Regions from separate parts of the Cupriavidus sp. R6-3 genome, predicted to be linked through region 2. Evidence: predicted binding sites of a transcription regulator. Region 2 holds the regulator's gene; the other holds the start of a gene.
What was found. The regulator FNR, encoded in region 2, switches genes on or off when oxygen is low (the NO sensors DNR and NnrR bind a similar motif). The targets are predictions, from matches to a motif close to TTGATNNNNATCAA.
Positions count from the first base shown of each region.

Region 1: a site for FNR is predicted at 2,424-2,437, ahead of ccoN (cytochrome-c oxidase, cbb3-type subunit I). Genes of this name have one in related genera too.

Region 1 is NZ_JCBAJO010000336.1:294-3,854, forward strand. It holds gene AC6EI8_RS25050 (cbb3-type cytochrome oxidase subunit 3) at 1-19, opposite strand, end outside; gene ccoO (cytochrome-c oxidase, cbb3-type subunit II) at 22-792, opposite strand; gene ccoN (cytochrome-c oxidase, cbb3-type subunit I) at 812-2,344, opposite strand; gene ccoS (cbb3-type cytochrome oxidase assembly protein CcoS) at 2,471-2,668, opposite strand; partial or broken gene AC6EI8_RS25070 (HAD-IC family P-type ATPase) at 2,671-3,561, opposite strand, start outside.
Region 2 is NZ_JCBAJO010000303.1:247-4,441, forward strand. It holds partial or broken gene AC6EI8_RS24415 (sulfite exporter TauE/SafE family protein) at 1-371, opposite strand, end outside; gene fnr (fumarate/nitrate reduction transcriptional regulator Fnr) at 472-1,200, shown strand; gene AC6EI8_RS24425 (hypothetical protein) at 1,415-1,684, opposite strand; partial or broken gene AC6EI8_RS24430 (FixH family protein) at 1,891-2,079, opposite strand; gene ccoG (cytochrome c oxidase accessory protein CcoG) at 2,092-3,543, opposite strand; partial or broken gene ccoP (cytochrome-c oxidase, cbb3-type subunit III) at 3,596-4,195, opposite strand, start outside.

The DNA.
Region 1 (3,561 bases), on a different contig from region 2:
ACGCGGTCAGGGTCGCCATGGTCATTGGCTCCCGCTCGGCGCGCCACCTGCCGTGGCGGGGTCTGCGCTGCCGTCTGCACCGCCGTCCGCGCTACCGTCTGTACTGCTGCCTGAGCTGCTGCCCGCACTACCGTCTACGCGGCGGTCCACGCCCGCGACCTCGATGCCGACGGTGCGGCGATTGGTGCCGAGGCCCTGCAGATACGCCACCAGCGCGTCCTCTTCGGTCCTGCCATTCAGCGCGTCGGGCGCCGCCTCGATGTCGGCGTCGCTGTACGGCACGCCGAGCGTGCGCAGCGTTCGCATGCGCTGGCGGATGTCGTCGGTCGGCAGCACGGTCTTCGCCAGCCACGGATAGGAAGGCATCACCGACTCGGGCACGACATCGCGCGGATTGCGCAGATGGATGCGTTGCCAGTCGTCCGAGTAGCGGCCGCCCACGCGCGCCAGGTCCGGGCCGGTACGCTTGGAGCCCCACAGGAAGGGATGGTCGTAGACCGATTCGCCGGCGGTCGAGTAAGGGCCGTAGCGCTCGACCTCGGCCTGCAGCGTGCGCACCTGCTGCGAATGGCAGCCGACGCAGCCCTCGCGGATATAGATGTCGCGCCCCATCAGCCGCAGCGGCGAGTAAGGGACGATGCCCGGATCGGGCTGCGTGGTCGAATGCTGGAAGAACAGCGGCAGGATCTGCACGAAGCCGGCGATGCTGACCACCACGATGGTGCAGACGATCAGCCAGCCGATGTTCTTCTCCAGCGTCTCGTGCGAAAAGAAGCGTCGTTGTTGGGACATGATGGAATCCGGATGGCGTTCAGGCGGCGGGAGCGGTGGCGGCGGTGGCGGCGGTGGCGGCGGTGCCGGCGGAGGCCGCAACGGCGGTCCCGACGGTGGCCCCCGCCGGAATCACGGGATCGAAGGCGCGGCGGCCCGCGATGGTGCGCGCCACGTTCCACGACATCACCAGCATGCCGGCGAGGAAGCACAGGCCGCCCAGCAGACGGATCAGGTAGAACGGATATTTGGCCTTGACCGCTTCGACGAACGCGTAGGTCAGCGTGCCGTCGGGCTGCGTGGCGCGCCACATGAGCCCTTCCATCACGCCGGCGATCCACATCGAGGCGATATAGAGCACCACGCCGATGGTCGCGATCCAGAAGTGCCATTCGATCAGGCGCGTGCTGTACATCCGCTGCTGGCCGAACAGGCGCGGCACCAGGTAGTACAGCGAGCCGATCGTGATCATCGCGACCCAACCCAGCGCGCCCGAATGCACGTGGCCGATGGTCCAGTCGGTGTAGTGCGACAGCGCGTTGACCGTCTTGATCGACATCATCGACCCCTCGAAGGTCGCCATGCCGTAGAAGGACAGCGCCACCACCAGGAACTTCAGGATCGGATCGGTGCGCAGCTTGTGCCAGGCGCCCGACATCGTCATGATCCCGTTGATCATGCCGCCCCACGACGGGGCCAGCAGGATCAGCGAGAACACCATGCCGAGCGACTGCGCCCAGTCCGGCAGCGCGGTGTACTGCAGGTGGTGCGGGCCGGCCCACATATAGGTGAAGTTCAGCGCCCAGAAATGGACGATCGACAGCCGGTACGAATAGATCGGGCGCTCGGCCTGCTTCGGAATGAAGTAGTACATCATGCCGAGGAAGCTGGTGGTCAGGAAGAAGCCGACCGCGTTATGGCCGTACCACCACTGCACCATCGCGTCCTGCACGCCCGCATAGGCGGAATACGACTTCCACAGCGACGCCGGCAGCTCGATGTTGTTGACGATATGCAGGATCGCGATCGTCAGGATGTAGGCGCCGAAGAACCAGTTGGCCACGTAGATATGGCGGGTCTTGCGGCGGGCGATGGTGCCGAAGAACACGATCGCATAGGCCACCCATACCGCCGCGATCAGCAGATCGATCGGCCATTCCAGCTCGGCGTATTCCTTCGAGGTCGTGATGCCCAGCGGCAGCGTGATCGCCGCGGCGACGATCACGATCTGCCAGCCCCAGAAGGTGAAGGCCGCCAGCGGCGCGGCAAACAGCCGCGCCTGGCAGGTCCGCTGCACCACGTAGTACGAGGTGGCGAACAGCGCGCTGCCGCCGAAGGCGAAGATCACCGCATTGGTATGCAGCGGACGCAGCCGTCCGAACGACAGCCACGGCGTATCGAAATTGAGTTCAGGCCAGATCAGTTGCGCGGCGAGCAGCACGCCGACCGCCATGCCGACGATCCCCCAGACCACGGTCATGACGGCGAATTGCCTCACGACGTGGTAGTTGAAGGTGTCGGCGGCGCGCGCGGGCGTGGCCGTGCCGGTCAGGCCGGCGGCGGTGACATCCATTCGGACCCCCAAGGATGGATATGGAACAGGAAAGAAGAAGGCGATAAAGGCAATGTAGAGGGGGTCGGGCGGCGCGCCCTTGATCCGGATCAAGCGCCGTGCAGATGCATGGCGCCCCGGGGAACCTCAGTGGGGAAGATCGCAACGGCCCGGCCGCCGCGCGGCGCCCGCCTTCGCATCGGGGCGGTCGTTGTCGAGCAGGATCGCCTGCCCCGGCCGCTCGAGATCGTCGTATTGCCCGGCGCGCAGCGCCCACCACAGCGCCGCGGCGATCAGCGCGACCAGCGCGAGGCTCATCGGCACCAGCAGGAACAGCGTGTCCATCGCTAGCGCACCTTCGGCACGCGCAGCAGGCGCCAGGCATTGGCGACCACCAGCAGCGAGGACAGCGACATGCCGATCCCGGCCATCCAGGCGTTGACATGGCCGCTGGCGGCCAGCGGAATGGCCACCATGTTGTAGGCGAAGGCCCAGGCCAGGTTCTGCCGGATCACCGCACGCGCGCGGCGCGCGATGGCCAGCGCGGTGGCGACGTCGGCGATGCCGTCGTGGGTCAGCACCGCATCGGCGCCGACCTGCGCGAGCGGCGCGCCGCTGGCGAGCGCGATCGACACCTGCGCCTGCGCCAGCACCGGCCCGTCGTTGATGCCGTCGCCGATCGCAAGTACCACCGCGCCATCGCGCTGCAAGGCGGCCACGTAGTCGCGCTTGCCCTCGGGACTGATGCGCCCTTGCGCGGCTTCGATGCCGAAATGGCGGGCCCACCAGCGCACCGTCGGCTGGCTGTCGCCCGAAACCAGATGGCAGCGCAGTCCGAGCGCGCGCAGGCGCGCCAGCAGTTCGGCCGCCTGCGCGCGCTCGCTGTCCGACAGCACGAAGACGGCGAGCAGTCCGCCTTCGTCGCCCAGCCACACCGGCGAGGCGCCGTCGTGCAGATGGTGGCGCAGCGCATCGAGGGCCGCCTCGTTGCCGGCGGGACCTGACGGAACCAGCGCCGGCGTCTCCGGCGCGGGCGGCACCAGCGCGGGGGGAACCAGCGTGGACGGAACCAGCGCGGACGGAACCAGCGCCGGCGGCACCAACGCCTCGACGAAGTCGCGCCGCCCTACGCGTATCGGACGGCCGTCGAGCAGCGCCTCCACGCCCTGCCCCGGGCGATTGCGCAGTTGCGTCGGCAGTGGTTCGAAGTTCAGGCCGCCGGCGGTGAAACCAGAGAC
Region 2 (4,195 bases):
GCCACGGCGTTCACACCCGGCGCCTTCCCCACCAGTTGCGCGCCGCCCAGCGTCCATAGTCCGGCAAGCAGCAGGCTGGCGCTGCCGACCGCGAACAGCGCGCGCTGCACGGGCAGATACTGCGTCTTCCACGCGGTCGCGCCCACCGCGCCGAGCAAGGCGCCGAGCATTGCGTACGCACTCAGGCGCCCGGCATGCAGCACCAGCAGTTCGCGGACCCACGCCGCGCGGCTGCGGTACAACGACACCGGCGCGGCCCGCCGCGCGTCATCGCCTTCGAGCACCAGCGCGATGCCGCCGCACATCGCCGCACAGTGGACACCGCCCAACAGCGCCAGCAGAAACACGCTTGCCAGTACGCCGATTGCCATCTCACGCTCCCCTCGACGGGGAGCAGCACGGTAGAATGCCCGCACGCTTGACGCCCATCGCGATGCCGATGGCAACTCCCTCCTTTCGCGCGGATTCCAATTGCTGAACGCCATCCCCCTCAACGACCAATCGACCCGCTGCTCCACCTGCTCGCTGGGGCAGCTGTGCCTGCCGATCGGCATGTCGGCGCAGGACGTCGAAAAGATGGACACGCTGGTGCAGGAACGCGTGCGCGTGCGCAAGGGCGAATCGCTCTATCGCCTCGGCGATCCCCTCGACGCGGTCTATGCGATCCGCTTCGGCACGCTGAAGACCCACGTGACGATGGAAGACGGCCGCGCGCAGATCACGGGCTTTCATCTGCCGGGCGAAGTGGTCGGCTTCGATGGGCTGACCGAGATGCGGCATGCGTCGGACGCGACCGCGCTCGAAGACACCGAGGTCTGCGTAGTGCGCTACAACGAGATCCAGACGCTGTCGGCCTCGTTGCCGTCGCTGCAGCACCAGTTCATGCGGCTGATGAGCCGGGAGATCACGCAGGACCAGATGATGCTGATCACGCTGGGCTCGATGCGCGCCGAGGAGCGGCTGGCGGGCTTTCTGATCAGCCTGTCCGAGCGCCTGTCGGCACGCGGCTATTCGCCGTCCGAGTTCGTGCTGCGCATGAGCCGCGAAGAAATCGGCAGCTATCTGGGCCTGAAGCTCGAGACCGTCAGCCGCCTGTTCTCGCGCTTCGCCGAAGCCGGGCTGATCCAGATCCGCCAGCGCCACGTCAAGCTGGTCGACATGGACGGCATCCGCCAGCTGCTGGGAAAGACGGCCTGCTGAAGCCCGCGCGGCGATGGCGCTGGCGGCCGCCATCGCCCACATTGGCCACATTGCCCACATCGCCCACATTGCCCGCTTTGCCCCCATTGCCAGCTTTGCCTCCGTTGCCAGCTTTGCCCCCGTTGCCAGCTTCGCCCCCGTTGCCGGCTTCGCCCCCGTTGCCGGCTTTGCCCCCATTGCGCGCTTCGCTCGCATCGCCGGCTTCGCCATCGCCCTACTCCAGTTCGTCGGCCGCCGACATCGGCGACGACATCGGCGCCAGGATCGACGCCGGCAGCATGCAGAGCGTCAGCGCGCTGGACAGCGCGCACACCGCCCACGCGACGGCGAAGCCGATCGTATAGACCGCGCCGTGCGACAGCTCGAGCGGCCGTCCGAAGACCCGCAGCTCGCGCGGATCGATCAGCGAGAACACCAGCACGAAGGCCACGGCCGCGCCGACGAAGGCGGGCCACAGCACCCACATCAGCCAGCGCGCCTTCATGGCCGCGCCACCGCGTGGGAAGTCACTGCGTCGCGCGCGTGCCGCGTGGCGACCGCCGCTGCGGCCGTCGTTGCGGCCTCCGTTGCAGCCTCCGTTGCGGCCGCCGTTGCAGCCTCCGTTGCAGCCTCCGATGCGGCCTCCGTTGCGGCCGCCGTTGCAGCCGCGGTTGCAGGCGCCATTGCAGCCGCCATCGCAGCTGCCGGCGTCACCGCCCCCGCCGGCGTCGCCGCCTGCCGGATCACCAGCCCCTGACGCACCACGCCGTCGACGATGGGCCGATCCGCGTGCTGCATCGCGACCCAGATCGTCACCGCGCAGCCCATCATCGCCAGCGCCGGGCCGCTGATCAGCAGCCACGGCCACGGTTCCTTCCACCACGGTTTGCATTGGGACATGTCGATGCCTCGTCAAGGTTGGTCGGGAATGATGAAACGGGTGGACTGCCGCACCTGCACGCCACTGGTGTCCGTGCCCGTACCCGTGCCCGCGCCGGCTTCGGCCCGCGCGCCGCTGACCACGATGTCGACCACATGGGTGCCCGACGCCGCCTGCTCCAGCGGCACGCGCAGCCGCAGCGGCAGCAGCCGGTTGGAGGTTGGTGCCAGATGGCCGGCGCCGCGCTCGTACTCGACCGACAGTCCCGGCAATCCCGGACTTTCCGCCGCGATGGCGATGTCCATCTCGCCTTCGGTGGTGTTGATCAGCTGCAGCCGGTAGACGTTTTCGATCCAGCGCCCTTCCACTTCGCGCGCCAGCGCCTGGCGGTCGCGGATGATGTCCACCTTCAGCGGCGTGCGCACCGCCACCGACCAGACGAAGCCGCCGACCAGCGCCAGCCACAGCACCGCATACAGCACGATGCGCGGGCGGATCACGCGGCGGCGCGCGTTGGCCGCCGACAACGCGCGCCGCATCGCGTTCTCGGACGTATAGCGGATCAGCCCGCGCGGATAGCGCATCTTGTCCATGACCTGATTGCAGGCATCGATGCACGCGCCGCAGCCGATGCACTCGTACTGGAGCCCGTCGCGGATGTCGATGCCGGTCGGGCAGACCTGCACGCAGATGCTGCAGTCCACGCAGTCGCCGATGCCCAGCGCGCGCGGGTCGGCCTTGCGCGAGCGCGAGCCGCGCGGCTCGCCGCGCTGCGCGTCATAGGTCACCACATAGGTGTCCTTATCGACCATCACGCTCTGGAACCGCGCATAGGGGCACATGTACTTGCAGACCTGCTCGCGCATGAAGCCGGCATTGCCCCAGGTGGCGAACGCGTAGAAGCCGATCCAGAACGTCTCCCACGGCCCGGTCGACAGAGTCAGCACCGCCCTGCCCAGCGCATCGATCGGCGAGAAGTAGCCGACGAAGGTGAAGCCGGTCCACAGCGCGATCGCGATCCACAGCAGATGCTTGGTGGCCTTGACGCGCAGCTTGCGCGCGGTCCAGCGCTCGCCGTCGAGCCGGATGCGCGCGATGCGGTCGCCCTCGACCTGGCGCTCGATCCACAGGAAGATCTCGGTATAGACGGTCTGCGGACAGGCATAGCCGCAGAACAGCCGTCCGGCGATCGCGGTGAACAGGAACAGCGACAGCGCCGAGATCACCAGCAGCACGGCCAGGTAGATCACGTCCTGCGGCCACAGCACCAGGCCGAACAGATAGAACTTGCGCGCGCCCAGATCGAACAGCACCGCCTGGCGGCCGTTCCATTGCAGCCACGGCGTGCCGTAGAACACCAGCTGCGTGGCCAGCACCATCGCGACGCGCCAGCTGGCGAACGCGCCGGTGACGGCGCGCGGATAGATCTTGCGCCGGACCTCGTACAGCGAGGCCTCGGTCGAATCGATGCCGGGGGCGTTCATGGCTGTCCTCGCAGTGGCCGCATGGCTGACCCGTTGCCGCAAGCGATGTCCATCACCGCCCCGCGGCCGGCATCGTGCCGGTGTCGGCGGACAAGCCCCACACATAGGCGGTCAGCATGCGGATGCGCTCGGGGCTCAGGATGTCCTCGTGCGCGGGCATCCGGTTGTCGTGGCCCTGCAGGATCGCCTTGACGATATTGGCCTCGGCGCTGCCGTGCAGCCAGATCTTGTCGGTCAGGTTGGGCGCGCCCAGCGCCTGGTTGCCCTTGCCCGTGCCGCCGTGGCAGGCGACGCAGGTCGTCTTGAAGACCGGCTCGCCGCGAGCCGCGCGGATCGGGTTGAAGGCGAGCCCCGACAGCGAGCGCACGTATTGCGCGACATCGCCCGCGGCCTTCTCGTCGATGACGGCGGCGAACGACGGCATCACGCCATGCCGGCCCTTGGCGATGCTCTGCATGATGGTGGCGGGGTCGCCGCCATGGAGCCAGTCGCGGTCGGTCAGGTCGGGAAAGCCGCGGCTGCCGCGCGCGTCCGACCCATGGCACTGCGCGCAGTAGTTCAGGAACAGCCGCTGGCCGATCTCGCGCGCCTCGGGATCGGCGGCCACCTGTTCGATCTTCAGGTCCATGTACTTGCCGTACACCGCCTGCTG